Regions from separate parts of the Methylicorpusculum oleiharenae genome, predicted to be linked through region 2. Evidence: riboswitches for the same ligand, from Rfam matches in the RefSeq annotation. Region 2 holds a riboswitch; the other holds the start of a gene.

Region 1 (16,236 bases), 340 kb from region 2:
CAAGGGTTGGTCGCGCGAATATGTTCGCAAAACCAGTTGTTGTTCATTTCGTTGACTTTATCGATCAGGATAAACCCCGGTTCGGCGTAATCATAGGTAGAGGACATGATGATGTCCCACAAGCGGCGGGCCGGCATGACCTTACTGATGCGGCAAGCCACCAGGCCTGCGTCATTGACCACATAACCCTTTTTGTTGGGTAAATCGCGCCAAACGATTTTGCTGCTGTCAGTCAGATCCAGTTTGTCGACTTTGGCTTCACGCTGGGTGACCGGGAATGACAACGCCCAGGGTTTATCATTTTTGACCGCTTCTACAAATTCACTGGTAATCAGCAGCGACAGGTTAAATTGACGCAGGCGGCCGTCTTCGCGTTTGGCTCGGATGAAATCGACGACATCAGGATGAGCGACATCAAACGTAGCCATTTGTGCGCCACGGCGGCCACCGGCAGACGAGACGGTGAAACACATCTTGTCGTAGATATCCATGAATGACAGCGGCCCGGATGTGTAGGCACCAGCACCGGATACATACGCGTCTTTAGGCCTCAAGGTAGAAAATTCGTAACCAATGCCGCAACCGGCCTTCAGCGTCAAACCGGCTTCGTGGACTTTGGACAGAATATCGTCCATAGAATCTTCGATGATGCCGGATACGGTACAATTGATCGTCGATGTGGCGGGTTTGTGTTCCAACGCGCCGGCATTGGAGACAATTCTACCGGCTGGAATTGCGCCTTTGCGCAACGCCCATAAAAAGTCTTTGTAATTTTTTTCTTGCAGTGCCTTGTCTTGCTCGACTCCAGCAAGGGCTTTGGCGACCCGTTTGTAGGTTTCATCAATGTTGGTATCGATGGCTACGCCGTCTTTGGTTTTGAGGCGGTACTTACTGTCCCAAATGTCAAGCGAAGCACTTTGTAGCGGAATTTCGTCATCGTTTGGCGTAACAATATGGAGTGTAGCGGTCATTCGTTGATTCCCTTTTCTGGTTGAGCAATTGACTGTTTTTTTCGCACTAAATCGGAGCGGAGCCGTCTAAGATATTGATGTATATTAAGTTACAGACAAAAAATGACTTTAACCGTAAATACACCTTATGTAGTGGCTGTGAAAATATACTAGCACAATATATTGTGCTGTCAGCAGGAATTTTCTACCCACAGGCAGAGGTTTTTCAGGTAGTTTTTATAGTTCAATGAGTTAGCTTAAGGATTTGAAATTTGCATGAAGCAAAGGGTGACTTGAGCGCTGAAAATGGCTTTCTCACTTTACAGGCAAACAATTTGGATCGGATTATTCAGCCCATTTCATTTTATCTATTCTTTCTTCAGGCGAAGTTTAAAATACTGCTTGTAAAATATGCAGGAACAAAATTCATGTTGAGCAAAAGGCGAAGCATGGGTGGTTTGCAAAGTATTCCAACCGGTCTTTTTAGGCTAATTTTTTTCTTACAACCCGCGATGCCACTGCCATGAAAAATTACACGTTGCCGGTATTACTCTTTCTATTTGTGATCGGCATTAATGATGCCCTTGCCTTACGATGCGGTAAAAGACTGGTTCGGATAGGCGAACATAAAATCGATGTGCTGCAAAAATGCGGGGAACCGGATTACGCCGAAACCCGATTAGGCGTTGAAGGAAGCCGATTACGGCATAATCGAGGTGTACTCGAAATTGAAAGTTATGAACAAGTCGTCATAGATGAGTGGGTATACAACTTCGGCCCACGAAAATTAAAGCAATTTTTACTGTTTGAAAACAGCGTATTAAAAGAAACTCGCAACCTGGGTTACGGGGATTGATGCTATTGCAAGGATTGCCGGATTCAGGCGAACTTATCCGGAAGCCAGCCCCGCTCGACACAATCACGAAAACACCACTCCGGGGTGGTTTCGGTTTTGTAGCTCCAAAAAAACCAACCCAGATATTTTTCAAAAGTGATTAATTGGGCAGCGGCAAAAGCACGATTGGCAATAGACAATTGCACAGTGTCGATTGCTGTCAGCGTATGATTAAATGAGCCCTCTGCCCATAGAGAAAACACGTTCTTATCCATTCCCAAACTCCATTCACTTACATAAACCGGCAACGTTAAACCGTTAATAATGTCGTCAGCTTCGTTTTTCCAGTCAATAGCCGCTTTTTGGATATGACCATAGATATCCAGATCAATATCCTCTTGAACAAAACACTGATAACGGTGAATATCGAACACAACATTCTGATAGTCGGGTTCGCTCATGAAGCCCTGGTATTCCTTGTAAGAACGAAAACCGTCATGAACTACGACCGCCACCTGCTCTGGCTGGCAGTGCTGCCGGATACGCTGATAGGCTTCCAGATGGTATTGCTTTAATACATCAGTGGCGATGTCCCAGCGAGGCTCGTTCAATGTCTGAATGGCATGCAAGGCCGGACTGGAGGCGTATCTTTCCGCCAACCGTTCCAGAACTGTCAGAGAATAATCGATGAAAGCGGGTTGAGTATGCCACTCGCAGACATTCTGGATGCCGCCGTTGTCAAAGCCGTTCTGACACCCCGGTGCGGCATGTAAATCCAGCACAACATGCAAACCGCATTCTACAGCCCACTTCATCGCCTGGTCCAGAATGTCGATGCCGCCTTGAACAAAGGGATAACGCAAGGACCCATAGGCAGCATGGTAGGGATAGTCGGGGCCGAAGATCCAATGTCCGACAGGAATTCGCACTGCATTGATGCCGGTTTTAGCCAGCCAGGCAAAATCATCCCAAGTAATAAAGCTGTTCCAGTGCTGTTTTAATAAAGGTCCGGCCCGCTCGCCCAATTCAACACAATATGCGGTTTCATCCAGTGCCTCCAGGCCTTCAAAGAGGCTGGGCGTCATCCATTTCTCTAAAACCAGCCAGCCGCCCAGATTAACGCCACGCACCTTTTCCCTGCGTTTATTTTCAAACATCAGATCTGCTCTAGCTTAAAGCGTCAAACGGCGTTCATGAAAAGCATCTGCGGTCGGTTGGTTCATAATGGTCAGCAAAGCGGCGTCCGGCAACCTTTCAGTAATCAATCGCAGCATGTCAGCCTCGCCTACGGGATCCAGTGAATCAAAAGCTTCCTGGACTAAAATCCACTTGGGCTTGACCAGCAGTAACCGGACCAATCCCAACCGCTGCTGTTGTTCGCGGGACAACGATTTCTCCCATTGCTCAACATGATCCAGCTGTTCGAGTAAGTCATTAAGCCCAGCGGCATCGACCGCCTGTTCAAGATCAGCCTGATTAAAAGCCGACACAGGATAGGGGTAACAAATTGCCGAACGCAGCGTGCCTGTCGGCAAATAGGGTCTTGGCGGCATAAAGTACATGGGTTCATCATCGGGCAAATAGATGGTTCCTTTACCCCAGGGCCACAAACCTGCTACTGCCTTGAAAAGTTTGGCGGCCGTTGCGCCATTGCCCGATATAAGGACGTGCTCGCCTTTTTTAATCTGATCTTCGATACAGGCGATGATCATTTCTCCATTCAGTTTAGCGATACAAACCTGATTGAAACCAAGAACCGATTCTTCAGATTTGACCAGCCTTATGCGCTGTTGTGTTTCGTCTTTATTCTTTTTCTCCAGATCATCCAGCGCATCGACCAAGCCTAAAACCCGTTCTACCGATGCCCGCCATTCGGCCACTTTTGCCATGTTATCGACCGGCCATGACAAGGCACCGGCCATTTGTTGAAAAGCCTGAGCGGATTGGACCAAAGCACCCAATGAAATGAATCCGGCAATGTAGCGCGGGGCCGATATCAGAATGGGAAAAGCCATGGAAAAGACCGAATAGCCGGAAGTGAACATCAGAATATTGGACCAGGCACGGGTTTGTCTCTGCCAAGCACGATAGATGTCATTAAACAAATGCAGAAAACGGTTCCGTTCGGTTTTTTCCCCCCTGACAAGCGCAATGGCGATAGAATTCTCGCGCGCTGTCACCAAGCCAAAGCGAAAATTAGCCTCTTCAGTTTGTCTGGCATCGGTGGCTTGAGTCAGTGGACGCCCGATAACCCAGCCCAGCGTTGAAGCAAACGCGGCATAGATAATCGCCAGCCAGACCAGATGCCCGTAAACCGACAATTCCAGACCGCCAAATTTAAGCGTTATATGTCCGGACAGTCTCCACAGTATCTGCGTGAAACTGACTATCAGCAGCAAGCAATAAAAAAGTGAATGGATTAAATCAATCGCATATTCGGTGGCTATCCGGATATCTTCAGCGATGCGGCCGTCCGGATTGTCATGCCGGCCTTCCATGTGCGTGATTTGATAATGGCGGCCGTTATTCATCCACTCGCCAATCAAGCGTTGAGTCAGCCAGCTGCGCCAATCAATTTGTAACTGGCGTTTGATTTTCAAGTGATTTGAAGTGACTATCACGTTAGCAATAAGTATCAGCGCGATAATCACAATTTGCTTGGTCAAACCTGACATGGAACGCTGATCCAGGGTATTAAACAGATTGGCACTCCATTCGGTCAGCAATACTGCAATAGCAATTTGCATGACCGTAAATAAAACTAGCCCCAGGGACAATTTATGAATAGTGGCTTTATTTTCCGAATGCCAGAACGGCCCGGCCAGTTTGATGAATTCTACAAAAAATCTACTTGAGTAGCGCAAAGGATATCTCCGTATCGGGTTAATTAAGTTCACCCGGCATTTTTCTAACCGGGTTGCTGAACCACACCACACTATTAAAAACCCGTAGATCAGCCGGATTTTTTATTGTCAGAGCGCCTCTCAAAAGAGTGATACGAAGCGGTCAGGTAAGGTTCCTCTTACTTTCTTTTTATTATTTTTTCTGAACGTTGCGATAAGTTAAGTCTTAATGCCATGTGTCTTAATTACTAAACAAGATTAGACTTGTTCAAGAGCTATTAACCATAGCACAGAGAATTGTAATATCTAATTCGCATGTGTTGCCAATTTTTCAAATCCGGCAACACGGGAAATCAACAGTTTGTTAACGTTAACTGCGTCAAAAAGTCTGTCATCTTTTGCTGTTCGGGCGTGGGTTTAACAAGCGCCTCCAATGCGGACATAACCCGGACTAAATCAGCTAATTCATCGGCATCCTGTAAGCTGTCTGTCTGAAAAATATCACCAAAAGGTGCAATTGCATTTAAAAATTGTTCTCCTGTATCGGGTTGACTGTAACTTATGTGAGTCCAAAGTGCCTGAGAAAGCCGTCGATTACCACCAAAGAGCCAGAATCCACCATCAAAACTCGGACCAAAAGCGAATCGAGAAAAATCAGTAGCGGATAACCAGTGAGCACAATCGCACACTTGACGGCTGGTCATTTGAGGAATATCGGCGCCCACCAAAAGCACATACGGATGGCGTTGTAAAAGCTGTTCGTAGATCAGCCCCATACGTTCACCCAGGCCGCCTTCCCCCTGCCAGACTGTCGGCAGCGCTTGCCAATACCAATGATCCAAAGCCCCGACTTCCGCGACTGCGTAATACCCTTGTAACGGAATCTGTTGACAGGCATCCGCTATGACCGATGTCACAGATTGAGCGGCAGTTAAATGCAAAGTTTCAGCAGCATCGGTTCCAAGGCTTGCCGCCAAGCGAGTTTTAACGGGAGACAAGCCCGGTGTTTTAACAAACAGCGCAATGGCACCTTGAGAGGGTTTAGGGCTTTCGTTTTCGATAACTGGCGGTATGCATGCAGTGTTCATTTCTCTTAATAATTATCCTTCAATAGCTTGAATAGCTTGAATAGCTTGAATAGCGGTTAGTATCACTCTACCCGGTAAAAAATGGTCGATCTGAGCCCGGCAAAAATGCTTACTTTGCCTTTGCCGCACGCTATCGTTCCGGCAGGGATGAAGCCTCTGTCATCCTTTCAACGCCTGTCGCGAACAGTGCTCTATTTGATGGGTTTAACACGTTTACGCAGACCCTATCGATAATGCCTGCAGCCCAAGCATAATGGCAGTTCTTTTTTGAAATTATTGGGAAACTTCAATTGAGTCGTTGTATGTTATCCTTCGCACATTTGAAATTCGTAGATAATACAATGTCTTCACATCAAGTTATTCAGCGTTGTTTAACCGTTTGTCTCGCGCAGTCATTCGTGTTTAACGAACTAAAAGAAAAGTTGCTCGACACCACCCGCTCTCAGGTCTTCAGAGATACTGTCGCAATCGATCATAAAAACGGCGTGTCTATTGTCTTTGCATACGGCGTTGTAGTGCACTGGAATGTGAATCTGGATGACCGGCGAGAGCTGCACAGAATTCTTTTAAATTATGCGGTAAAGCCGGAGGCGGAAGCTCAGGAAGATAATTTCAGCTACGAGGTCAACTGCGAACAAGACCGCATTCAACACGATCATATCGAGTTGCAAAACGCCGATATCAAAGTCTATGTTGCCTTGTCACACGCCATGGCACAGTCGATCAAACTGGCTGCATTTGAAGGCAATGCCATTGACACTATCCATACCACCAGCCATCTACCCGAATCGTTGGCGCGGGAAGGCAAAATCAGACTGGGCAGAAATGCAATGGCTAAAATTCGCGGCCAGCTGTTCTTGACCAAAAGCGATATTATTCTGAATTACGACTTGCTGGATACGCCAGAATTTTTTTGGGAACACCCGGAATACCAATCAATTTACTTGATGGCAGCGAATTACCTTGAGATCAAGCAGCGAACCGAAGTGCTGTCGAAAAAACTGGAAACCATCCATGAGCTTCTGGAAATGCTGGCTGACGAACAAAAACATCTACATTCGTCAACGCTGGAATGGATCATCATTTGGCTGATTGCCGTGGAAATCATCATGTCCTTGATCGACAAGATTTTTTAGCTCCGCTACTACCCAGAAATCAAATAGGCATTTACTGCATCCTTGCAGTGTTAATCCATTACTGCCAAAAAGTTTACAACGACTTTGAATCCCAGCGATGCGCCATAATTCCTTTAAACAGAATCACCGGCAAGACGATTGCGGCGGCATAGGCCATCGTTCCGGTCAGATAATGCGGATAGTAACGCGTAAACTGCCCCAGAAAAGCCTCCCATGAGCGGTTACTGACATTGTCAGACAACAGATAAAAGCTGCCATTAGTCAGCAAAAATGCCAGTGAGACCGCCAAAAACAACAGCCCGAATAAACCAGTCAGATCAGTCAATCCGGTCAACTCTTTTTCGCGAAAGTAAGCACCGGTTGCCCAAAGTACCCCGTAAGCAGGTACCAGAAAAACATAGGCCGGAGAAATACAAAAATCACTGACATTCATCTGGGCTATCGCAACATAATCGATAAGTCCTGCCAGAACCAACAAAGTCAAAAACAAGCCTCGACCACCAAACCACAAGCCCGCCAGAAAAAAGACCGCCAAGGATGCATCTGGCAAGGCAAAAGCCGAACCGAAATGATCCATGCGGGTCATTGCCATCAAGCCAATCAAGGCTATGGGGCCGGGTTTGGTCAATGGCTGATTGAGTGCCGATGATGTGGGTATTGCCATAGTAAAGCTCCAAAGTGGGAAAGTGATAGCCGTCCCTGGCCAAATTATTAATGCGTAAAGTGTATTGATAAGAAAAAGTTTCTATCCGCTGTGTTAAAAGTATCGGCGGTTTGATATTGTTTATCCAGTAAATTATTCAATTGTCCGCTTAACTTCCAGTTTTTATTGAACTGATAGGCACTGCGCAAATCAACGGTGACAAAGCCTCCGACTTTATTGGTATTATCCTGCCGGTCATAGCGATAGCCTTGAGCGAGTAAAGTTGCCCCCGTTTCCAGCGCACCAAAGGACCTGGATAAATCAAGTGACAAGGATTTATTAGACCGCCTGGGTAAACGCGTATTGGTCAAGCGATTACGAGGGTCCAGCAGGCTCATTCCCAATTGTGCGTTCACTCCCAGTATCTGGGTTCCAATTTCGGCTTCGATGCCGTCAATCTGGGCTTTATCGGTATTTTCAGCGCCGAAGTTACCGGTATTGGGATTAAAGGCAAAACCAATCAGGTTGTCAATATCGGTATGGTAAGCCCGCAATTCCCAGCGCAACCAATCATAATCTCCGGCCAAACCCACTTCTACTGAAGTTGACTCCTCGGCGGATAATCCGGAATTACCGAAATTAGGAAAGTAAAGTTCGTTAAATGTCGGCGCCTTAAACGCGTTACCGAAACTGGCAAATGCGCTTAAGCCATAATCCCAATTAAACCGCCAGCCGATATTACCGCTGACAAAATCACCAAACGCTTCATTATCATCGAACCGAACCGAGGCGGTCAGAAAATGACTGTCCAAAAAACGGCCTTGCCATTCGGTAAACACACCCACATCGTACCGACTGAGCTCAGTATACAAGGTGGTGCTCTCCACTTCGTCATAGCGATAATCAGAACCCAAAATCAACTGATGATCATCGGATAACTTGAACGTATTCAACCAGGTGGCATTCCATCGCGTTGAATCAAAATTGGTAGAAAAGTCGCCATCCAAATCCAGGTTATCATTATCATCTCTGGTTTGCCCCAAACGCAGCGAAGACTCCCAATAGTCAGTTAAAAAAAGCCGTCCTGACAAGCCAACGACATGATTAAAGAATTCGGTTTGATCTTCATTAGAACCGTCAAATCGATTTTTACCTTCCGATCGCATGAAAAAAGCTTCAATTTCCGCCTTATTGTCAAAGCGGTGACCAAGCCTGGCGTTAAGACCGGTATTATAATAACCATCATTGTCTGGCTGATTGACGCCAAAAAAACCTGAAGTCGGTTCTCTTGCATCAAAGCCCTTGGTATTGATATGAGATGCCCCTAGCGTATACCAGGTGCCGTTAGTTTCGCCGCTGACAGTACCGGAAACCTTGGCTGTATTATAAGACCCACCGCCGGCATCCAATGTAAAAGTGGGCTCTTGTTTCTGAACGCCTTTGCGGGTAAAAATCTGAATTACCCCCCCTAGCGCTTCAGAGCCGTAAAGACTGGCTTGTGGACCCTTGATAATTTCAACCCTTTCGACCTGATCAATGGGGATCACTTCAAACGGAGAGGTGCCAAGAGTAACCGAGCCGAAACGAATCCCATCAATCAAGACCAAAACCTGGTCCGATTCTGTGCCGCGCATAAAGATACTGGTGGGCTTACCTAAACCACCTGACTGCACGACATCGACACCGGTGACTCGTTTTAACAAATCAGGTAAGGTATTGACTTGATATTTTTCAATATCTTCGCGGGTAAACACGGTAATGGCGGCCGCTAACTGCTTCTTTTCCCGTTCAGAACGGGTTGCAGTAACAACCATGTTAGGCAGATGGTATGAATCTTCAGATTCCGTATTTTGGGCCAGAACCGGTTGATGCGCACCGGTTAAAATTAATGAACTAAAAATGAGTTTTCGCATTATATCCTCTGCGCCGCCCGCGCATGAAGCTTAGGAAATGACAGCGAAAAGGCAAGGCAAAGAGAAACGCAGGGGAATCTTTTCGCAAACAGCCCGCCGCTGTCTCGAATCAACTCTCGGGCCGGTCTCCGGGCTTATAAGTGGCGTATGCCTGAATCACCGCCTTCCCATGCAAAAGACACAGTGGCTTGATGATGATTCTTTACTTATCTACCGTTGCGGGGGCAGCGTCGGCTTTGGCAATCAATACCTGACCGACTTCCCGTTTAACCCGATGATATAAATCAAAGGGCACCAGAAAGAAGGCCGCCGATTATAAGGATTTACAAACGTAAAGCAAGTAAAGGAATTGCCGCACACGTAAAGACAGAGGACAATAAGCGCGCTTTAACGAGATATTGAGCGGGTTATTTTTCTCAGTTTTCGATACAAAAAATCTGGATCTCGTTGTTTTTATTTTAAGCTATCTTGTAATCCGTCAATACCGAGTAAAAGCAGATTAACCTGCGCGCTTTTTTAGGCCATGTTCGCGTTAGTAGTTGAAAGTAAATCAACACCGTCATTCCGGCATGGATTGCCGGAGCCGTTAGACCGCGTAAGCGAATCTAGGTCACAAGGATGTGAAAGTCCAGCGCCATCCATGGCTTCTGGACCCCGGCAATCCCTGCCGGGGCGACGCCCACTATTAACGCAAACATAGCCTTTATTAAGTCATTTATTTTGAATGGGAGTTTGTACTAATCATGAAGGTGTTATTAAGTCTTTTAAGCGGGGCACTATTGAGCGCCTCTTGTGTTTCGCTGGCTGCGAACCGCTGGGCAACTGTCACCTCCCCTACCCCGATAATCAATGGCATTGAAAGTATTGGCGATTACACCGCCGGATGTTTGCGGGGAGCCTTGACTTTACCCGAAAATGGCGAGGGCTATCAGGTCATGCGGTTATCGCGTCAACGCTATTTTGGCCACCCCGATTTGATTCAGTTCATAGAAAAACTGGGCCGCAGCGCCGTCGACAAAGACTGGGGAACGCTATTGATCGGCGATTTGGGCCAGGCTAGAGGCGGACCCACGCCTAGCGGACATCGCAGCCACCAATCCGGACTGGATGTGGACATCTGGTTTTTGTTATCCAGAGAAGCAACTAAACGAAAATTAAGCCATGGCGAACGCGAGAAATGGGGGGCACCCTCTGTTTTGCTGCCTCATTCGGACACTATTAACCCGTCTCAATGGTCACAGGCCATAGAACAAGTCCTGGAAACTGCGGCGCTGATGCCGGAAGTTGACCGTATCTTTGTCAACGCAGCCATCAAGCGGCAGCTATGTAATAACAAGGGTCCTGAAGCACGTCCCTGGTTAAAAAAAATCCGGCCCTGGTGGGCGCATGACGATCACTTTCATGTCCGCTTGAAATGCCCGACTGACAGCCCTAATTGCAAAACTCAAAATCCTGTGCCCAACAGCAACGGCTGCGATGCATCGCTGGATTGGTGGTTTTCTGCTGAAGCAAAAACGCCATCGGCGGTTCCAAAAAAAGCGCCGGCACCTTTGCTTCTACCTGAACAATGTGACGGCGTTTTAACGGAATAAATGCTAATAAAGTACTAATAATGGTTGTAAGTATTCGGCTGAGCAACAAAACTAAAGGTGAAGCGCCATGTAGGTTGCGGTTGGCGACAGCCAACCCAACATTCAAGGCAAGGGCATTAATTGTTGGATTGAGGAAAACAGGGAATAAAACCTACGCTAAATTATTAAAAAAGTTTTAACTCAAAACGCGGACATTAACAAAATGAAACTACTGACAGCCGTTTTTATCTTGGGCTTGATAATCCAGTATTTTATGGATTCGGCATTAAGACTGGAAAACATCAATCTGGAAATGTTTATTCATAACCTGATTCGCTTTTTTACAGGCTTTATCATTTTAGGGATTTGGGTAAGCTACAAACACCGGTTGAAACTTAAAATCGCATTGTATTTGGTGGTAGCTTTATTGCTTGCCGACCATATCGCCGACTATGTTCGCAGTGTGGATAACCTGAAACTTGAAATGCTGATTCATGAAAGCTATCTGATCCTCTGGGGCGCTTTAATGGGTTACTTATCAATGCGTTGCTACTACAGAAAAAAACAGGAAAAGTAAGGCAGACTGCCCGTATTGAGGGCAGTCTCTCAAATATCAAAGAAACAACAAAATGATCATCTGCGCAGAGATAATCCTTAATATCATCACTAACGGATAAACCGTTGCATAGGCAATTGACACTGCCGCAGAGGGATTCAAGCTGTTAGCAAAAGCCAATGCCGGCGGATCAGTCATACTGCCGGCGAGCAAACCGCACATCGACAGAAAATTAACCCGGTAGAAGAACCTCGCCACAAACGCAACAATCAGCAATGGCCCTATGGTGATCATTACCGCACAAGCCATCCAGTAAAAACCGTCACCGTTGATCAGGGTATTGACAAACTTGTCACCCGAATTCAAGCCCACGCAGGCCAAGAACAAAACGATCCCCACATCTTTGAGGATAATGTTCGAACTCTTCGGCAAATGCCAGGTCATCGTACCCCAATTGCCGATCCTGCTGAGCAAAATGGCCACGATCAACGGACCACCCGCCAAGCCGAGTTTAACGGCAGAAGGAATACCCGGCACATAAAGGGGCAGACTGCCTAACAAAATGCCTAAGGTAATGCCGATAAAAATAGGAACGATCTGCGGATGACTGAGCACCTCCAACGAGTTACCCAATACTTTTTCAAGACTCGCCAGACTCTCCTTGCTTCCGACTACATTCAACTCGTCGCCGTAATGAACATGAACCGACCCGGTAGGCGTAAATTCAACATCCGGACGGTGAATTCTGGAAATAGTCACCCCGTACATTGTCCGCAAGTTGCTGACGGTTTGACCCACAGCATCTTTGTGGGTTACGACAAAGCGGCCGCTGAAAAGATTGGTCGCAATTTCTTTCAGGTTATAGCTGGAATCAGGCCCGATCAGAATTTTCAATTTATCCAAATGTTCTTTTTCGCCGACCAAACGAATGGCGTCGCCTGTCGTTAATAAGGTGTCATTTGTCGCTATATTGACTTCACCGTTATGAAGAATACGGGTTACAGCCACGCCCATGGCATCAAAAAAAGGAACTTGTCCAATGGTCAAGTTATTCAGATTTGGATTTTCCACCGTCAAATCACACCAAACCGGTGTTTTGGCGTTTTCCTGCTGTATGCGGCTGAAGTCTTCAGCTTCAGTGGCCAGGTTAATTTTAAAAACCGCTCGCGTCAGCAGCATAGACAGGATAATGCCAACTATGCCAAAAGGATATGCCACCGCATAGCCCAATCCTGGTAGTTTCAGAGTCTCAGGATTGATTCCGGATATGCCGGCAAGAATTTCCTGTGCAGCCGCCAATGAAGGTGTGTTGGTGGTTGCGCCTGAAAATAGCCCGACCGCTACAGGGATAGGAATATCACCGAAAATACTGATTAGAACAGTAATCGCAGCACCCAGCAGCACAATCGAAGCGGCCATCACGTTCAACCTGATACCGTAGCGAAAAAACGAGCTGACAAAACTGGGACCCACCTGAAGTCCAATGGCATAGACAAATAAAATGAGTCCGAACTCTCGCAGAAAGTGCATGACCTCTTTGGGCAACGTAATCCCAAAGTGGCCGAAAGCAAGGCCGGAAAATAACACCCCGGCAATGCCCAGTTCTATTTTGAACAAGGACAATCTTCCTAATAACAGCCCGGTTGAAACAACCAGACTGATCACTAACAACGAGTGAGAAACAGATTCGTGGCTAAAAAGGTGTATGAGCCAATTCATGGTGATTTCAATGATTAATAGTTGCCAGATGATCAAATCAAACAGTAAGTCGTGTCACAGGTTTTCACCGGCAAACAAACTGCAGGAAAATCGCGTAAACAAAAAGAGGCCTTTGTATCATCAGAAATCGAAGGTAAAGACTATCACAAACCCAATTGCAAAAAGCCTTTGTCTAACAGTCGATTAGTGTACGATCAAGAAGCACCCATTGTTACAAATCAGATTGATCGCCAATCGACAAAATCCGTAGATTTTGGATTCGGTTATAGAATACACCATCCCTGTTTTTGACAGAAACCAAAATTACAGAATTTCAACTAAATTCTGTATTTCTCGAATCTTTTCCTGCATTTTATCAACTTTTAGAGTTAAATAACTTAATCAAGCCCATAACCGGTTGAACGGCTATCACGCTTAGAGTTTACCCAATTTTTTGGCAAGTACGAGAATGGATGCTTAAGCCAAGAACTCGTCAGAGGGTTACTTTTGATCTTTATAAATGTCCTCATGCAATTTTTTTAGATTGGGGAAAAGAAAATGTTTTTCATAATAAAGACCCACAATAACCACAGGAACGGCCAATAAAAAAATGTCACCCACTTCGGCTTCAAAAATAACATCCAAACCGGCTATAAAAAATAAAAACAGTCCCAGCAAATAGAAGCGAACACCCAGTAACATGCCCGTTAAAAACATCGTATGGGCAAGAACGATATGAATGACTAAACCGGTTGTTCTGGCGGTCATCAGATCCGCATGCCATAAAAGCAATACCAGCATAATGGAGATGAAAGCACTCCCCCAAAACAGACATTCAAATTTTACGTAATGCGCTATGGTTTGACCCGTCTTGTGAAGGTTGGCTTTTTCGCAAATTAACGAACCCAACAAAAATATTGGTGCCATCAGCAACCAGTAAAGAATGACAGTCCTATCGGAAATCTCACCCAAAAAATCGCTGACAATACACAACACAATCAATACGATAAAAATTATCTCTTGTATATATATATTCTGAATTAATGAGTCAAGATTGGTTTTTTCATCGAAATTCCAGCTCATAGTAAGGTATCCTCTTAAAAATACGCACAGTCATCATAAGGAGTTTAAATTTTGGACCCGTGCCTCGGTATTTTGCTTTCCAAAACAGGCAGCGTTACCTGCAGCACAGGCTCTTTAGTCGGGCAGTAAATGAAATAATACATTTGGCAGACTGCAATTTACAGGAAAATCAAATGCATCGGTTTGCTGCTAGCACCCGCTGATCAGAGTATGTCATCTTTTAAACAATTTTGGGCATGTGCTCACTTCCTGCGAACAAATCAATACCGTTAAGTTAAGCGTATTTTGTAGGAGCGGGCCAAGCCCGCGATTGAAACACCTTTGGTCGCGGGGCATGGCCCGCTCTTACGATGCCATCCAAAGCGGACGAGTATTTGTAATATAGGAACTAAAAAATTAGTTCAGCAAGAAAGTCCAACGTACGAAACAGAGCTTAAATCAAACTAAAAAATTCAATGCTGAAGTTTCCCTGTTTTTATAAGGTTGTCCAAGCTTGTTTAAGAACTTTTTTTGTATTAATAATTGCCGTCGTTCCGGCAGGGATTGCCGGGATGACGCCTCTGTCTAAGGCGAACAGTGCTTTATTAAATGGGTTTGCCACAGTTTACGCAGACCCTATCGATAATTCCTGCAGCCCAAGCATAATGGATGTTCGTTTTTGAAATTATTGGCAAACTTCAGATCAATGTATGAGTCAAGTAAATGACCCTGTCCGGCATATCCGCTTCGTCAAAGGCTCCAACTGTATCAACTAGAGATTAAGTTGCGAAAATTGCTTGCACTGTTTAACTCGCAAGTGTGTAATGTCTGTTTTTTTCAAGGATCATTTTCAAAGGGACGTCCGGGCACTGAAGGCAATACTCAGACGCTGACGGAAAATGACTCGCACAACGGCTGGCTCAGGTAAACAAGGCATAATTCAATTATTCTCCGGGATGAGTTCGCTTCTTCAGTATTTTCATTCGCTGATAAAAATACTGAGTTAAACCTGGCTATCTATTTCTAACCTCAACCCACAAGAAGAATAAACTATGTCAAAATTTCCTATTGATCTCGGCGCGTACCAACGCATTTCCCTTGATCCAAGCAGCAACAAACTCACAGACGAACAAAAATCAGCACTCAAAGCCAATATCAAATTATGCCGAGATGCCATCGTATTCTTCACCGCAACTGGCGCGGCCAGAGGTGTAGGCGGACATACAGGCGGTCCATTTGACACCGTGCCGGAAGTCATGATTCTTGACGCGCTGTTTCGTGGTTCCGACGACAAATTCGTGCCGATTTTTTTCGATGAAGCCGGACACCGTGTTGCTACACAATACCTGATGTCAACTTTAAACGGCGACTTGCCTGCCGAACAATTGATGCGTTACCGGGAAGCGCATTCCCATCTGCCGGGCCATCCCGAACTGGGCTTCACTCCGGGTGTAAAATTCAGCTCAGGCCGTTTAGGTCACATGTGGCCTTATGTCAACGGCGTAGCCATGGCCAACCCGACAAAAACCTTATTCTGCCTGGGTTCTGATGGCTCGCAACAAGAAGGTAACGATGCTGAAGCAGCTCGTTTAGCCGTAGCTCAACAACTCAATGTCAAACTGATCATTGACGATAACAATGTCACGATCGCAGGTCATCCATCGCATTATCTGGGTGGCTGCAGTACCGCCAAAACATTGACCGGCCATGGATTAACCGTACTTGAAGGCGACGGCGAAGATATTGACGGCTTGTATAGCCGCATCGTTACCGCGATCAACACTCAAGGCCCAGTTGCAATTATCAACCACCGTCCTATGTGCCCAGGCATCAAAGGCTTGGAAGGTTCAACTCACGGCCACGATGTCATCTCGGTCAAATTAGCGGTTGAATACCTGGAATCGAACGGCCAGCAAGCAGCTGCCGATCACTTGAAATCTA
Region 2 (16,236 bases):
CGTAGTCTTCATTGGCAGGCCTCGCAATCCGGATCATTAATCGAACAGGCCTTAGGCGCCGCCTCGTCGGCACCGGCTTTTTCCATCGCCGTGGCACCCAAGGTGCGCAGGTAATAAGTGGTCTTCAAGCCCCGTTGCCAGGCCAGGCGGTACATCTGGTCCAGTTTACTGCCGGTCGGGGCGGCGACGTACAAATTCAGCGATTGCGACTGGTCTATCCATTTCTGCCGGCGGGCGGCGGCTTCGATCAACCATTCCGGCTCGATTTCAAACGCGGTGGCATAACGCGCCTTGATCTCGTCCGGCACCCGCTCGATGGCGGCTAGCGAGCCGTCGAAGTATTTCAGGTCGGCGACCATCACCGCATCCCATAAATCCAGGGCTTTCAACTCGCGTACCAATGCGGCGTTGACCACGGTGAACTCGCCGGACAGATTGGATTTGACGTATAGATTCTGATAGACCGGCTCTATAGACGCCGAGACGCCGACGATGTTGGAAATCGTTGCAGTCGGCGCAATTGCCACGCAATTGGAGTTGCGTATGCCGACCTGAGCAATGCGTTCGCGTAACGCGTTCCAGTCAAGACGGCCGCCCGCAGCCACGCCCAAATCACCGCGGGTTTCGGCCAAATGTTCCAAGGTATCCGGCGGCAGCAAACCTTGTTGCCACAAACTGCCGGCAAAGCTGCTGTAGCGGCCGCGTTGCTCGGCCAAATCGGCTGAGGCTTGGTACGCGTAGTAACACAACAATTCGGCGGAATAATCGGCAAACGCCACGGCTTCCGGGCTGGCGTAAGCGATACCCAGTTGGTGCAGGCAATCGGAGAAACCCATCATGCCCAGGCCGACCGGGCGGTGGCGCAGGTTGGCGTTACGCGCTTTGACAGTGGCGTAAAAATTGATGTCGATGACATTGTCCAGCATCCGCATCGCGGTGTTAATGGTGCGTTGCAATTTGTCGGCGTCCAGTTGCCATTCGCCGTTAAGTTCAACCAAGTGCGCGGCCAGATTCACCGAGCCCAGATTGCAGACGGCAGTTTCATTATTAGAGGTATTCAGCGTGATCTCGGTACAGAGGTTGGAACTGTGGATCACCCCGACGTGCTGCTGCGGCGAACGCAGATTGCAGGCGTCCTTGAAGGTAATCCAGGGATGGCCGGTTTCGAACAGCATGGTCAACATCTTGCGCCACAATTGCACAGCACTGATCCGCTTGAACAATGGGATCTCGCCGCGCTCGGCCTTGGCTTCGTAGGTTTGGTAAGCCTCGGCAAAGGCCGCGCCGTACAAATCGTGCAAATCCGGCACGTCCACCGGCGAAAATAAAGTCCAATCACTGTTTTCCCGCACCCGCTGCATGAACAGGTCCGACACCCAGGCGGCGGTGTTCATGTCGTGGCAACGGCGGCGCTCGTCGCCGGTGTTTTTGCGCAGTTCCAGAAATTCCTCGAAATCCAGATGCCAGTTTTCCAGATAAGCGCACACCGCGCCCTTGCGCTTGCCGCCTTGGTTGACCGCGACGGCGGTGTCGTTGACCACTTTCAAGAACGGAATCACGCCCTGGCTATGGCCGTTGGTGCCCTTGATCCGGCTGCCCAGCGCCCGCACCGGCGTCCAGTCGTTGCCCAGGCCGCCGGCGTATTTTTGCAGCAGCGCGTTTTCCTTGATGCTTTGGTAAATGCCGTCCAAATCGTCCGACACCGTGGTCAGATAGCACGACGACAGTTGGGAATGGCGAGTGCCGCTGTTGAACAAGGTCGGCGTCGAACACATAAAGTCGAAGCTCGATAGCAGGCGGTAAAATTCGATAGCGCGCGTTTCGCGGTCGATCTCGTTTAATGCCAAGCCCATCGCCACCCGCATGAAAAAGCACTGCGGCAGTTCGATACGGCGGCCGTCGATGTGTAAAAAATAGCGGTCGTACAGGGTTTGCAGACCCAGGTAATCGAATTGCAGATCACGCTCGGCCTGTAAGGCCAAGCCCAGTTTTTCCAGATCGAACTCGGCCAGCCGAGGGTCGAGTAACTCGGCGGCGACGCCGGCAGCGATGAAATCGGCAAAGCAACCGGCGTAGCGTTCGGCCATGTCGGTTTGCGTCAATGCCGAACCGGTCGCTTCCAGGCGCAGATTGCTTAACAGCAATCGCGCGGCGACTTTGGCATAGTCCGGCTCGGCTTCGATCAAGGTGCGCGCCGCCAAGACCAAGGCCTGACGCACCGCCGCCAGAGGCATGCCGTCGTACAGATTGGTCAAGGTTTCTGCCCAAACCCGCTCGGCATCGACACCGGTTAGGCCGGCGCAAGCCTCGCGGCACAGCGCGATGAACGCGGCACTGTCCAGCGGCCGGCGTTGGCCGTGGTCGTCCACTTGCAAAGCGGGTGTGGCATTGCCGATTGCTTGCTGGGCCGCGCGCTGTTCGGCGTGTTTTTCTCGGTAGAGAACATAAGCGCGGGCCACGTCATGGGCGCCGGAACGCATCAACGCCAGTTCCACCTGGTCCTGAATGTCCTCGATATGCACCGTGCCGCCGCCGGGCAAGCGCCGCGTCAAGGCGTCGACGACGCTGGCAGTGAGTTGGGCCACCTGATCGCGGATCCGCGCCGAATTGACACTGTGCTGGCCTTCCACAGCCAAAAAGGCTTTGGTGATGGCGATGGCGATTTTTTCCGGTTGAAACGCGACCACGGAACGGTTGCGGCGAATGACTTCCAAGCCACTATCCATCGGGCGAGACAGGGCGAGTGTAACATTTTCGGCTGTGCCAGGATAAGAGCTGGCGGGTTGAGCGGCAGTATCCATGTGTTTCTCCACGAAGGGAGCGGGGACATGAAGCCGCAACGGCAGACGCAAAACGGAAGCCGAAATAGCCCGAACCGCAATGCTTGCCATCGTCCTCGGAGACACCCCGCTCCTGGTTGATAAAGGTTTCGAGGGCAGGTCTCCTGGCTTTCGGGTCGCCGTCTCGGTTCGGCCTTCCCGGACTCGCGTCCAGTGGCACGGGGTGAACCTAAACTCGCCGATTACAGTTGCGGGGGCAGCTCCGGCTTACCGGCACTTATGCGAAAAACGCACAAGCGCCTACCGGATTCCCTTTTAATCCCCGTCGGGGGAACCGTCTTAGAATGAAAGTTTAGAGTCCATAGGGAGTGTTGTCAAGCTATAATAACTATATATAGAATTTATAGCGACATTTTTTAACTATATGTTGTGTTTTGTGCTTGAATGCACTGCCATTCTGATTTTAGTGCCTGATGTGCGCAATCCAATCCAACCCGGCCCGCTTGTAAATCATGCCACCGACTTACCGGCATGCTCCACTAACCACTGTAAATATTCCAAGCCAATGTCCTCGTGGCGACAAGCCAAATACATGGTTTTACCGATGGGCAGGCCGACGAAACGCAAGCCGGTCAGGCCGAGTTTGGCGGATTTGTCAGCGAGCAGCCATTCCGGTAGCAGACAGACACCGCGGCCGGCGGCGGCCAGTTGCAGCATGATATCGGTTTCCTCGACCTGGATATGAGCGGCGGGTTCGATGCCGGCCGGTTGCAGCACCTTGCGGAACATGTCGAGGCGGTCTCGGACCACGGGGTAAGTCAACACGGTTTCGCCACGCAGGTCGTCGGGCGTGATTTCGGCGCGTCCGGCTAAGGGATGGCTGTCAGCCACGATCAACACCAACTCAAAATCGAACAGCGGCTGGTAGCTGAGCAAGCCGTTATTGACCGGGTCGGAAGTCAACACTGCATCCAGTTTGTATTGGCGGATGGCTTCGAACGATTCAAAGCGATAACGGGAGGTAACTTCGACGCTTAAATCCGGCCAGGCGCGTAAATAGGGTTGCAGAATATTGCGGAACCATTCGTAGCAGGCATGGCATTCGATACCGATGGTCAGCTTGCCGGTTTTGCCTTTGGCCAACTGCGCCAAATGATTTTCTGCCGAATCAACGGTGGCTATGACCGACTCGGCCACCTCCGACAAATAGCGCCCGGCCTGGCTCAATACCAGCACCCTACCTTGCTTATACCACAGCGTTACGCCCAGGCGCTGCTCCAGGTTTTTGATTTGATGCGACAGCGCCGATTGGGTCAGATGCAGGGTTTCGGCGGCGGCGCTCAGGGTGCCGTGGCGTTTTAACGCCAGCAGGATGCGCAGGTGGATCAATTCCATATTGATGAATATACCTCATGAATAGATGAAGAATCATCGATTATCGTCATTCGTTTGTCTGTTTACAATGTTTTATGTGTCAAACATTCAACAGACGGTATTTTTCATGACGAAAATTCACAATTTAGGTTTTCCCCGTATCGGCGCCAAACGCGAGCTGAAGTTTGCTTTAGAGTCGTACTGGCAAGGCCAGTCCTCGCGCGACGATCTTAAAACACTCGGCCAGCAGTTACGCCAGCGCCATTGGCAACTGCAAGCCGGACTGGATTGGGTGCCGGTCGGCGACTTCGCCTTTTACGACCAAGTGCTGGACATGAGCTTTACCTTGGGCAACTTGCCTGAGCGGGTACAACATTTCCACGGCGACGCGTTGGACAATTACTTTCGGGTCGCCCGTGGCCGTTCGGCGCAATCCGCCAACGAAGCCTCAGCGTGTTGCGGTGGCGTGGCTGCCGGCGAAATGACCAAGTGGTTTGATACCAATTATCACTACATCGTGCCCGAGTTCACCGTCGCCACGGATTTCAAACTGGACGCCTCGCGCCTGCTGGAACAACTGGCCGAAGCCAAGGCGCAAGGCGTCGCCACCAAGCCGGTGATCATCGGCCCGGTCACCTACTTATGGCTGGGCAAGGCCAAAGACGACTCTGACAAGCTGGCACTGTTGCCCAAGCTACTGCCGGTTTACGCGGCGTTGCTGGAAACGCTGGCAAATGCAGGTATCGAATGGGTGCAGATCGACGAACCGATTCTGGTCACCGAACTCGATGCCGTTTGGCAAGGCGCGTTTGATAGGGCTTACCAGCACTTAAGCGACTGTCGGGTCAAACTGTTGCTGGCGACTTATTTCGGCGAACTGGCGGAAAACCTCTGTCTCGCCGCCAATTTGCCGGTGGCCGGCCTGCACGTCGATGCCGTCAACGGCCGCAATGATGTCGAACCGCTGATCGAGCAGTTGCCTGCGGACAAAGTGCTATCGCTCGGCGTAATCAATGGCCGCAATATCTGGAAAACCGACCTCAACACCGTGCTGGATTGGCTGGAACCGATTGCTCAACAACTGGGCGAACGCCTGTGGCTCGCGCCGTCGTGTTCGCTGCTGCACATGCCGGTCGATCTGGACAGCGAGCAGAAACTCGACGCCGAAATCAAATCCTGGCTGGCCTTTGCCAAACAAAAACTCGGTGAACTACAGGTGTTGGCTACCGCGTTAAATCAAGGCCGGGAGGCTACCAAAGTCGAATTGGAGGCTAACCGCGCCGCCATTGAAGCACGCCGCCATTCACCGCGAGTTAATAATCCAGCGGTCAAAGCCGCTCTTGTCGGTATTAGCTCGCAACGGGGACAACGCCAAAGTGCGTATGCGCAACGTGCCATCAAGCAGGCTGCGCTATTGAAACTGCCCAAGTTTCCCACCACGACCATCGGCTCGTTTCCGCAGACCTCTGAAATTCGCCTGGCACGCAGCCAATTCAAATCGGGAAAACTGAGTGAAGCCGGCTATAAAGCCGTAATGCGGGCCGAAATAGCCCGTTGCGTGCGCGAACAGGAAGCGCTCGGTTTGGACGTCTTCGTGCATGGCGAAGCCGAGCGTAACGACATGGTGGAATATTTCGGCGAACAGCTCGACGGCTACGCATTCAGCCAATCCGGTTGGGTGCAGTCTTACGGTTCGCGTTGCGTCAAACCGCCCATTCTGTTCGGCGACATCAGCCGCCCGCAGGCGATGACCGTCGAATGGATCAGCTACGCCCAATCGCTGACCGACAAACCGATGAAAGGCATGCTGACCGGGCCGGTGACCATTTTGAACTGGTCGTTCGTCCGCGACGACCAGCCGCGTTCGGTCACCTGTAAGCAGCTGGCCTTGGCCATCCGCGCGGAAGTGCTGGATTTGGAGAAAGCCGGTATCGGCGTGATTCAAATCGACGAAGCGGCCCTACGCGAAGGTTTGCCGTTACGCAAATCGCAATGGCAGGCGTATCTGGATTGGGCGGTGGAAGCGTTCCGTATCACGACGGGCGGCGTAGCCGACGAGACGCAGATACACACCCACATGTGTTACTCCGAATTCAACGACATCATCGCCGCCATCGCCGACATGGACGCCGATGCCATCACCATCGAGACCTCGCGTTCCGACATGGAATTGCTGGATGCCTTCGAGCATTTCAACTACCCGAACGGCATCGGTCCCGGCGTGTACGACATCCATTCGCCCAATATTCCGAGCGAGCAGCATATCGTTGCGCTGATGCGCAAAGCCGCCGAACGCATTCCGGCCGAACGGCTGTGGGTCAACCCGGATTGCGGCCTGAAAACCCGCCAGTGGGATGAAGTGATACCGGCACTGACCCAGATGGTGGCCGCCGCCAAGACGTTGCGCGCTACGCTGGGTTAATCCTCGTCGTTTCTTCTATGAACCGCCCCGGCCGATTGCCGGGGCTTTGCAATAAGCCAATAGCTGAACATTCGATAGCCGATGAATATTTCGTTTGAAATCGTCCCCAGAACGCTGGAAGCCTTTGATAAGCAATATGCGTTTGTGCAGAGCCTGGATAGCAGTATCAATATCATCAACGTGCCGGATATTCAGCGTTTCGATATCCGCAGTTGGGAGCTTGCGACGCGCATCGACCGGAGGAAATACCGTTTCATGCCGCATTTTCGGGCCATTGATTTTAAAATCGAAAGCGGCGAGTTGTATCGCATCATCGAGCAATACCAACTCGACGACGTCTTGCTGGTCACAGGCGACCCACCGGAAGGTTTGAAACGCAACTATTGCAATACCGACGTGGTTGACTTGATTCGGGCGGTCCGCCGGCGTTTTCCGAAGCTGAGCATTTACGCCGGATTCGACCCGCACAGACAAGGCTTGCAACACGAATGCCATTACATTCAGCGCAAGGCCGATGCCGGCGCCAACGGCTTTTTTTCGCAACCATTCTACGATCATCGCCTGATGGAATTATTTGCCGAACATATGGATGATTTGGAAACCTACATCGGCATCAGTCCCGTGGTGACGCTGGCCTCGCAGAACTATTGGGAAGTAAAAAATCACGTCAAGTTTCCAAAGCATTTCAGACCTGATTACGACTGGAACGTCGAATTCGCCAATCGACTGATCAACTCGGCGGCGGAAAACGGTTGGCATGTGTATTTCATGCCGATCAAGGTGGAGTTAAAAAAATATTTCGAGCGCGTAAGCTTGGTCAAGCCATACCAACACAGCCATTCCCAATGCCATCAGCCGAAACGCGTTGAGCAATTCTTATGACGCCGTCTTCAAGAATACGTAACACATGGCAGAGCATATTCTGTTTCTTACCGGGAAATTGGCCGAAAAGCAGTTGCGCCGTACCATCGAAGACCTGTCGCCAGATTTTGACTATACCGTTCATGTTCTCGGCGTCACGGTGGCGGCGCTGATGACGGCCGACATGATTCAACGCCGCCTGACCGATACTTTCGGCGCCGACCGGATTCTGGTGCCTGGCCGCTGCCGGGGCGATTTGGACGCCTTGTCCCGGCATTTCGGGATACCGGTAGAACGCGGCCCGGAAGAACTGCACGACTTGCCGGAATTTTTCGGCAAAGTCCGCCAACGCCCGGACCTGAGCCGCTACGAACTGCGCATCTTCGCGGAAATTGTCGAAGCGCCGCACATTAATGTCGCCGCCATCGTTCGCCGAGCCGAGGAATACCGGCGTGACGGCGCGGATGTCATCGATCTGGGCTGCTTGCCGTCTACCCCGTTTCCGCATTTGGCCGATGCCATCAAAGCCCTGAAGAGCGAGGGCTTTTTGATCAGCGTCGATTCGCTCGATAGCGATAATCTGTTGCTTGCGGGCCGGGCCGGCGCCGATTATCTGTTGAGCCTCAACGAAGATACGCTGTGGATCGCCGATGAAGTGGCCTCGACGCCGGTTTTGATTGCCACGCCGCACGCCGATTTGGATTCGCTCGACCGCACGATTGCCAAAATGACGGTGAAAGGCCGACGATTCATCGTCGACCCCATTCTCGACCCGATTCATTTTGGCTTTACCGACTCGATCGTTCGCTACCACGAAGTCAGGCGGCGGCATCCGGACGTGGAAATCATGATGGGCGTGGGTAATCTCACCGAAATGACGCATGCCGATACCGCCGGCATGAACGCCATGCTGCTGGGCATTTGTTCGGAATTGCACATACGCCAGATTTTGGCGACTCAAGTCAGCAAACACGCCTGCAGGGCGATCAAGGAAGCCGATCTTACCCGCCGCATCATGCTGGCCGCGCACGAAACCAATCGCCTGCCGAAACATATCAACGACGGTCTGATGGCGCTACACGAACGTGCGCCGTTTCCTCTGCCGTTGGCGGAAATGCAAGAGCTACAGGCCGCCATCCGCGACCCCAGCTTTCGCATCATGATTTCAGCCGAAGGGATTCATATCTTCAACCGCGAGGGCTTGTGGACGAACGCCGACCCATTCGCCTTGTTTCCGCATTTGGGCGTCGAGAACGACGGCGGGCACGCCTTTTATCTCGGCGTCGAATTGGCCCGCGCCCAAATCGCGCAGGAATTGGGTAAGCGCTACGTCCAGGATCAACCGCTTGACTGGGGTATCCACGGCCGGGCCGCCGAAGACGCGCCCGTCGACCCCAATTGTTACACGCCGCAAGGGACAAAGTTGAAAGCATCGTCGTCGCCTTGCCCTACACCTTCAAATAATCACAAAACTTAACCAGACTACGAAGAGCATCAACGAGTTGCCAAGGCCGTCTGAATTGGGATTAAGTTGCAGAATGCCGGCTAAACGGCTCAATGCGAGCCGTTGCACATACAAGCCAGAAAATCATTCCCTCCAATTTAGAAGGGGCCAACATTAGATGTTGTTAGCAATTCTGTCTCTGCCGGAGTTTTTTACATTTTGTGTCAAACGATAACTGCCTTAAATCTTGTCGAAGAAGTCGTACTTTTGGTTTTTCATGATAAGTGATGATAATAGGTGTAATCATCACCAATCATGTAAATAAATGAATTTTTTAGTGAATTACTAAATAAATTTTTCATTATTTCAGGTTAATTCACGGGTTTACCACCCCCCCCCCCCCAGGATTAGAAAGATGACATCGATGCACCCTTGCATTGTTTTAAGAGTGTGAGATGCTGGATCAGGGTAAATTCGATAGTTAAACGCCCGAGGGAGCTCGAGAGAAAGGTTATGGTTAGATTGGTTGTTTTAATGATGGCGGGCTGGTTGACTGGGTGTACTCAAGCTCAAAGATTTGCGCTGGAAAAAAACGCAGAACTGGATGCATGCGCAATGAAGCGAATGACGGAAACTAAAATCAGTGGAGAGCAAGGATATTTGCAAGCCCATCATGAATGCCATCGGATTGTGATGGTTCAAAAATTTTCTGAATCAAGCCTTCATGGGAGTTCCGAGCACGGAAGGCATGCCTCGAAAGAACCATTAGAGGAAAATTCACTTTGCTGGGAATTTGTAAAAGGACTTTACATTGATGAGAATTATCCAGAACTGCGGATACCTCAAGATCTAGCCAACAAATACCGAACGAGACTATGGGCGGAAATAGATGGGCAAAAATCGATTAAGGCCCGTAACGACAAAGTGAAGATTTTGCCAAACCGATTAAACGAGATTTCCAACACGAACTTGGTTGATCTCTATGGGTTAATGGCTGCTAATTCAACGATCGGGCATAAAACACTCTGTAGCCCATGGCGTTACCGAGAGCTGCAATCGGTAATTGGACGCGAGCTTAAGCAACGCCAAGGGTAAAATGAAACTGGCTTTGGTACTTATACAGGCATTACTGATTTCGGCATGCACCAACATCAACCGTGATCGTGACGTCCTGGAATATTTGCCTATTGAAGAGTGTGTCGATAAGAGAGGGAACAGCTCGGGTTTCAATAAAGATAAGAGCCATGCGCTATTGCGGATCGAATGCGAGCAATTGCAGGCGATCGATGAAAACCATCAAAAGATAGCCAACAAAAGGTTTAGAAAGAACAGAAAAGTTACCTATCCGGATGAACAAGAGTACTTCGACGACGGCACATGGTTTTTGGTTACTGAACGCATTCGGGAAACCCACCATCCGAAATACTTAAGCCCTGAACAAGAAGTAGAGAAAGCAAATCTTCTAAATGAAAAACAGACTCGTCTGGAAGACAAATCAGTTCAAAGGCTTTTTGAGCCAAGGCTGCTGCCAGTGAGTCCGTATTTAATGAACTATAGGGAGCTTGAACTGGCTCATGAAGTAATCAGCGACTTGATACATGAAAATTGGGACAACAAAAAATTGCATCGTTCATTAAGTACTCTAAGCGTTATTGTCATCAAGGAAAGAAGCAAGAAAGAACTGCGAAGTTATTGACCAAACTGTGCCTCAAGAACTGCTGCTGGATGGTCGGGCTTACATCAACTTCCCATCCCGATAATCCGCAAGTGCCTGTCCAATTTCATCGCGTGTGTTCATCACAAAAGGGCCATACTGGACAACCGGCTCATGTAAGGGTTTGGCCGCAAGCCTCAGAAAAGAGGCTCCTTTCCTCCCTGCGTGAATTTCCACGCGATCCCCTTCGGAGAGCACGCCGACGGCATGGGTTGCCAGCAACCGACTTTCTGGTATTGAACCGACTTTGGCCAAGCCCTCGTAAAGATAAAGGAATTCGTTATGCCTTTGAGCAATCGGCTGGACAAAATGACCATCTGCTGTGAGCCGAACATCAAGAAACAAAGGGTCGGTACTCATTCCCTGGATAGAGCCGGATACTACTTGACCTTCAATCTGAGCAGTCCCCGCGACGACTTTTACCCGGCCTCCGTTCTGCAGAGTAAGCAAGGGAATTTCCTCGGGTTGAATATCCTGGTACGCAGGTGGTTTCATTTTTTCCCGAGCGGGCAGATTCACCCAAAGCTGGAACCCGCGCATGCGGCCGCTCTCTTGTTGCGGCATTTCGGAATGAATGATTCCACGGCCAGCGGTCATCCATTGCACCGAACCAGGCTTCAAATCACCGCGATAGCCAAGGTGGTCTTGATGCAACATGGGTGACAGTAAGGATTCCTTCGTAAATAAGTAACATCAAAGAATTAACTCTCCCTGAGTATTCATTAAAGTTTCATACTGAAATCATTCAAGATAAAACCTATTTTTAGGCAATCTCGGGTAGTTTTTTATGTCGGTATGCGGCAAAATTCTCAACCGATTTTGTTGATTTTAGCTTAGTGCTCTTCACTATACATTTGTAACTGTGCACAATTGGCTGAAAAGAAGACGTTCATATTAGACTATATTCAATGACTGATTGGATATGCGTAATACAGTCCATGATTGCTTGATAACTTTAGAGTATTTTGCCAGAGAACAAGTTGACAAAATAGATATTTAGGAAAAGATGCTCACCAAAGCACGTTACGCTACTACATGACATTCCCGCCCTTGATGTGGCTTGTGAACCGCTATGCTGGATGCAGATCAGGCTGTGCGTTTTTGCATCGGACCCATCAATCGCGCGTCACATCATTGGTCGCTTTCTGAAACACACCTGTTGGTGCAAAGATGAAACTTACAATTGGAAATCTAGCGAAACAAGCCGAAGTCACCATTGAAACCATCCGCTATTACCAGCGTATCGGTTTGCTGGATGAGCCCGGCAAACCCTTTAGCGGTTACCGGCATTATCCGGCCAATGCCATAGCCAGAATCCGATTTATCAAACGCGCGCAACAAGCGGGTTTTACCTTAAAAGAAATTGCCCAACTGTTGTCGCTCGATGCCGGTCATTGCGCCGACGTGCGAGAAATTGCCGAACAGAAATGCCTGCAAATCGATGCGCAAATAAAAGATTTAACGGCGCTTCATAATGTATTGGAGGCGCTGGTAAAACGCTGCCAGAGCGATTCTTCTGCAGAACATTGTTCCCTCATCGATGCACTTTCAAATAACTCGGACTCAAAATCCTGAGTATTCAAAAAATAATGTAAATTCTGCTTGACACTGTTCTATGGAACAGGGTTTAAACTTTTCTTCGTGCTTTATTAAACCTGACATTCTCAGCATTCGCTAGGCCTTTGCCGAATGCCGATTATCAGACGCTTTGTTTTTATTTAGGAAAATTCTTATGACTACAGAACATGAAACACCACCCCAAGAAGACTCATCCTGGTTAGGGATCGGCGCCGGCCTGGCCGCCATTGGCGCATCGGTTTGCTGTGTCGGCCCCTTACTGCTTTTATCCTTAGGGATTGGCGGTGCGTGGATGAGCGCCTTGACTTCGATGGAAACGGTCAGGCCTTATTTTATTATTCTCACCCTGATTTTTATTGGTCTGGGGTATCGCAGGCTCTATTTGATACCGGCTAGCTGTAAAGAGGGTGAGGCCTGTGCATTACCAGAAGTTAAACACAAACAGCGAATTATCTTCTGGAGCGGCTCTGCGTCGATCTTGCTGCTGTTGGCCTTTCCCTGGTACGCCCCAATTTTTATGGATTAAGGAGAATGATGATGACTATAAAAACCGTATGTTTAACGTTGAGCTTATTAATCACGCCTTTATTATTTCAAACAGCTCATGCTGAAGCAGCTGTTCCTGTTCAAGTGCAAAAGCAAAACAGCAGCCAATCCGTCACATTGGATATGCAGAACATGACCTGTGCGATGTGTAAAATCACCATTAAAAAAGCCCTACAGAGTGTCGATGGTGTGCAAAAGGTGAGTGTTGATGGGGATACTAAAATGGCAGACGTCACGTTTGATCCGCAAAAAACCAGTATAGAAGCCTTGATTAAAGCGACTACAAATGCCGGTTATCCGGCGACTGTTCACCAGCCAAAGTAATTCAAGGAATCGTTATGTGGACTAAAAAACTGAAAATTGATGGTATGACCTGCCCAAGCTGTGCCGATGCCATCGAGAAAAAATTGAATGAGCTTGAAGGCGTCGAGATTAAAGTTTCGCACCCGGAAGGCATTGGCATCCTGACGGTTACCGGTGAAACCCGTCTTGAATCACTGCTTGAGCACATTGCTCAACAAGGTTATCAGGTTAAAGAAATAGACGGTAAAACTGCCGAGACAGATAAATGTTTCGTTTCGCCACGTTGTTGTTAAATTGAAGACAGTCATGGCTATTGAAACTGTGTTTAAGCTAGAAGGAAATCCTCATGTGGACTAAAAAACTGAAAATTGAGGGCATGACCTGTCCCAGCTGTGCCGAGGGCATCGAGAAAAAACTCAATGCGCTTGAGGGTGTTGCGATTAAAGTTTCTTACCCGGAAGGCATTGGCGCCTTAACGGTTACCGGTGAAACCCGTCTTGAATCACTGCTTGAGCACATTGCGCAAAAAGGTTATCAGGTTAAGGAGATTGACGACAAAAGGGCAAGAACCGATAAAAAAACAGCGGCGGCAACCCATGGCAAGCCGCTCCATGTGGCGATCATCGGCAGTGGTTCGGGCGCTTTCGCTTGCGCCCTGAAAGCAGTGGAAAAAGGCGCCAAAGTAACGATGATTGAACGCAGCCCCATCATTGGCGGCACTTGCGTCAATATCGGCTGCGTGCCTTCCAAAATCATGATCCGCGCGGCGCATATCGCCCATTTACAAAAAAATCACGCGTTTGCCGGCATTAAAAAACAGCAAGCGCTGATAAACCGCAAACAACTGGTTGCCCAGCAGCAAGCCAGAGTCGATGAACTCAGAGCGGCCAAATATGAAAATATTCTGGCAACCCATCCTGAGATCAATTTGATCAAAGGGCAGGCGCGGTTCAAAAACGCCAACACGCTCATTGTCGACCAGGAACATGGCGAATTCACCGAAATCACCGCAGACCGCTTTCTCATCGCCACCGGATCGTCTCCTGGCATACCGCCCATTCCGGGTTTGGCGGGCACGCCTTACTGGACTTCCACCGAAGCATTGGTGGCGGAAAAACTGCCGGAACATTTAATCGTCATTGGTTCAGCGATAGTCGCTCTGGAACTGGCGCAAGCCTTTTTACGGCTAGGGTCGAAAGTAACGTTGCTGGCTCGCCATACGCTCATGTATCGGGAAGATCCCGCCATAGGCTCAGTATTGCAAGCCGTCATGGAAGACGAAGGTATGACTATCCTAACCAATACTCAGCCAGAAGCCGTGAGCTATAAAAAGAGCCTATTCGGTTCAGGAAAATTTACCCTGAAAACTCGGTCAGGCCAAATTCTTATCGGAGACCAATTACTGATTGCCACCGGTAGACCGCCTAATACGGAAAGTCTGGGTCTGGAAAAAACGGGGGTTAAAGTCAACAAGGATGGCACTATCAGCATTGACGATCACATGCGCACCAATGTCGAACATATCTATGCCGCCGGCGATTGCACTGACCAGCCGCAGTTCGTCTATGTCGCGGCAGCGGCCGGAACCCGCGCCGCGATCAATATGACCGGCGGCGATGCCGCCATCGATCTGTCGGCGATGCCGGCGGTGATGTTTACCGAGCCGCAAATGGCCACCGTTGGCTTGACTGAAGCCGAAGCGCACCTGAAGAATATCGAAACCGACAGCCGCCTGCTGCCGCTGGAGAATGTGCCGCGCGCCCTGGCTAACTTTGAAACCAGAGGCTTTGTCAAACTGGTCATGGAAGAAGGCAGCCGCCGTTTGCTTGGCGCGCAAATCCTTGCTCCGGAAGCGGGCGAGATGATCCAGACGGCGGCGTTGGCCATCCATAACCGGATGACGATAGAAGACCTGGCCGGACAATTGTTCCCGTATTTGACGATGGTCGAAGGCCTCAAACTGTGCGCGCAAACCTTTGTCAAGGACGTGAAAGAACTCTCCTGTTGCGCGGGCTAATGATGAATGCCTGTTTTAAGGATGACAAGCTGATCAGGCTCTCAACCCTGGCTAAGCAAACCGGTATCAGCGTTCATTGCATTAGAACCTATATCGATCGCGGCTTGATTCAGGTTAACGACAAAACAGCGGGGGGTATGTTCTTGTTTTACGAGCCGGTGATCGAACGGTTGCGGTTTATTCGAATGGCTCGCGATGTGGGTATTCCGTTAGAGCAAATCGACCGGTTATTGGCTGCCCGTAATAACAAGGACGATGACGCTACGGAAACAAGTCTGGCTGAATTGATTCGATACATTGAAACATGCCGAAATAGATTGAATTGTTTTGAACAAAGCCTGAAGCAACATTTTATGGTCTCGCTTTAAGCAAAATATTGTGGAGCATTAAAATGAATGAAAAATTAAGTCAATATGGCGGTTTGTTCGGCGCCGCGGTTGCCGCGGCCTGCTGTCTTGGCGTCACTGTGGTGCTCAGCGCCGTGGCTGCCGTCGGGCTTGGCTTTCTGATAAACGACGCCTTTTTGTTGCCGATGTTTGTGGGGTTCGCCGGTTTAAATTTATGGACGCTTTATCGTTCCGCGAGGAAACATGCAGCGCTCTCGGAGGAAGCGATGCTCGCGTTCTGGACCGGCGGCATCGGCGCATCGGTCAGCACCCTCGGCTTAGGTCTTACCGTTACGGGGATATTGCCGGTCGCCGTGATGCTGGTCTATATAGGGCTTGCGCTTTTTGTCGTCGCTAATGTCTGGGATTTTATGATCGGACGCAACAGCCCTGCTTGTGCGGATGACGAATGCAAGACGGAAGACCGGTGACAAAACCCGCTGATACACTCGGTGATGCTTCCGGAAGATAATGGTTTTTTTATGAAATAAACGATGAGGCCCCTCATTTGCCAAGTTTGTGGATGCTCATTTTAATTAATTTTATCAGTTATTTTCTAATACATTGATCCTCTTGGAGGAATAAAGTAATGAATATGAAAAAAAAGTCTTATGATGCTTATTTTTACCTTAGTTTTGCCCATGCCGCTCATGGCGGCTCAAGGAGAGCAAAGTGGACGTCTCTTTGTGCATTTAAAACCAGCCTAAAACAGGACGATGCGCAAATCTGTGTCGCTTATAACATGATTTTGGCTGCACTTAATCAAGGCTTGGCTGTGGATGTCGTGGTTGATGCTGATGGCATCAACACA

The links. A riboswitch is a leader RNA that binds a small molecule or an ion and turns the genes downstream of it on or off. The one in region 2 is predicted to bind cobalamin.
Region 1: linked by a shared signal. The riboswitch ahead of GO003_RS14810 (TonB-dependent receptor domain-containing protein) and the one ahead of GO003_RS16360 (ribonucleoside-diphosphate reductase subunit alpha) in region 2 are both predicted to bind cobalamin.

What each region holds. Positions count from the first base shown of each region.
Region 1 is NZ_WUTY02000001.1:3,273,098-3,289,333, reverse strand. Features, by position in the region: gene GO003_RS14850 (adenosylcobalamin-dependent ribonucleoside-diphosphate reductase) at 1-971, opposite strand, end outside; gene GO003_RS14845 (hypothetical protein) at 1,223-1,477, shown strand; gene GO003_RS14840 (DUF2845 domain-containing protein) at 1,474-1,806, shown strand; gene GO003_RS14835 (glycoside hydrolase family 5 protein) at 1,830-2,942, opposite strand; gene GO003_RS14830 (ABC transporter ATP-binding protein/permease) at 2,958-4,649, opposite strand; gene GO003_RS14825 (TIGR04282 family arsenosugar biosynthesis glycosyltransferase) at 4,982-5,716, opposite strand; gene GO003_RS14820 (RMD1 family protein) at 6,058-6,852, shown strand; gene GO003_RS14815 (hypothetical protein) at 6,926-7,516, opposite strand; gene GO003_RS14810 (TonB-dependent receptor domain-containing protein) at 7,564-9,408, opposite strand; cobalamin riboswitch at 9,511-9,722, opposite strand; gene mepA (penicillin-insensitive murein endopeptidase) at 10,152-11,000, shown strand; gene GO003_RS14800 (hypothetical protein) at 11,203-11,556, shown strand; gene GO003_RS14795 (putative transporter) at 11,593-13,254, opposite strand; gene GO003_RS14790 (hypothetical protein) at 13,735-14,316, opposite strand; gene GO003_RS14785 (transketolase C-terminal domain-containing protein) at 15,348-16,236, shown strand, end outside.
Region 2 is NZ_WUTY02000001.1:3,612,577-3,628,812, reverse strand. Features, by position in the region: gene GO003_RS16365 (ribonucleotide-diphosphate reductase subunit beta) at 1-12, opposite strand, end outside; gene GO003_RS16360 (ribonucleoside-diphosphate reductase subunit alpha) at 9-2,801, opposite strand; cobalamin riboswitch at 2,918-3,134, opposite strand; gene GO003_RS16355 (LysR family transcriptional regulator) at 3,291-4,175, opposite strand; gene metE (5-methyltetrahydropteroyltriglutamate--homocysteine S-methyltransferase) at 4,282-6,576, shown strand; gene GO003_RS16345 (methylenetetrahydrofolate reductase) at 6,658-7,458, shown strand; gene GO003_RS16340 (DUF6513 domain-containing protein) at 7,484-8,914, shown strand; gene GO003_RS16335 (hypothetical protein) at 9,395-9,976, shown strand; gene GO003_RS16330 (hypothetical protein) at 9,978-10,577, shown strand; gene GO003_RS16325 (pirin family protein) at 10,617-11,252, opposite strand; gene GO003_RS16320 (MerR family transcriptional regulator) at 11,766-12,170, shown strand; partial or broken gene GO003_RS26620 (mercuric transporter MerT family protein) at 12,328-13,043, shown strand; gene GO003_RS16305 (heavy-metal-associated domain-containing protein) at 13,058-13,315, shown strand; gene merA (mercury(II) reductase) at 13,369-15,039, shown strand; gene GO003_RS16295 (MerR family transcriptional regulator) at 15,039-15,407, shown strand; gene GO003_RS16290 (MerC domain-containing protein) at 15,431-15,856, shown strand; gene GO003_RS16285 (hypothetical protein) at 16,015-16,236, shown strand, end outside.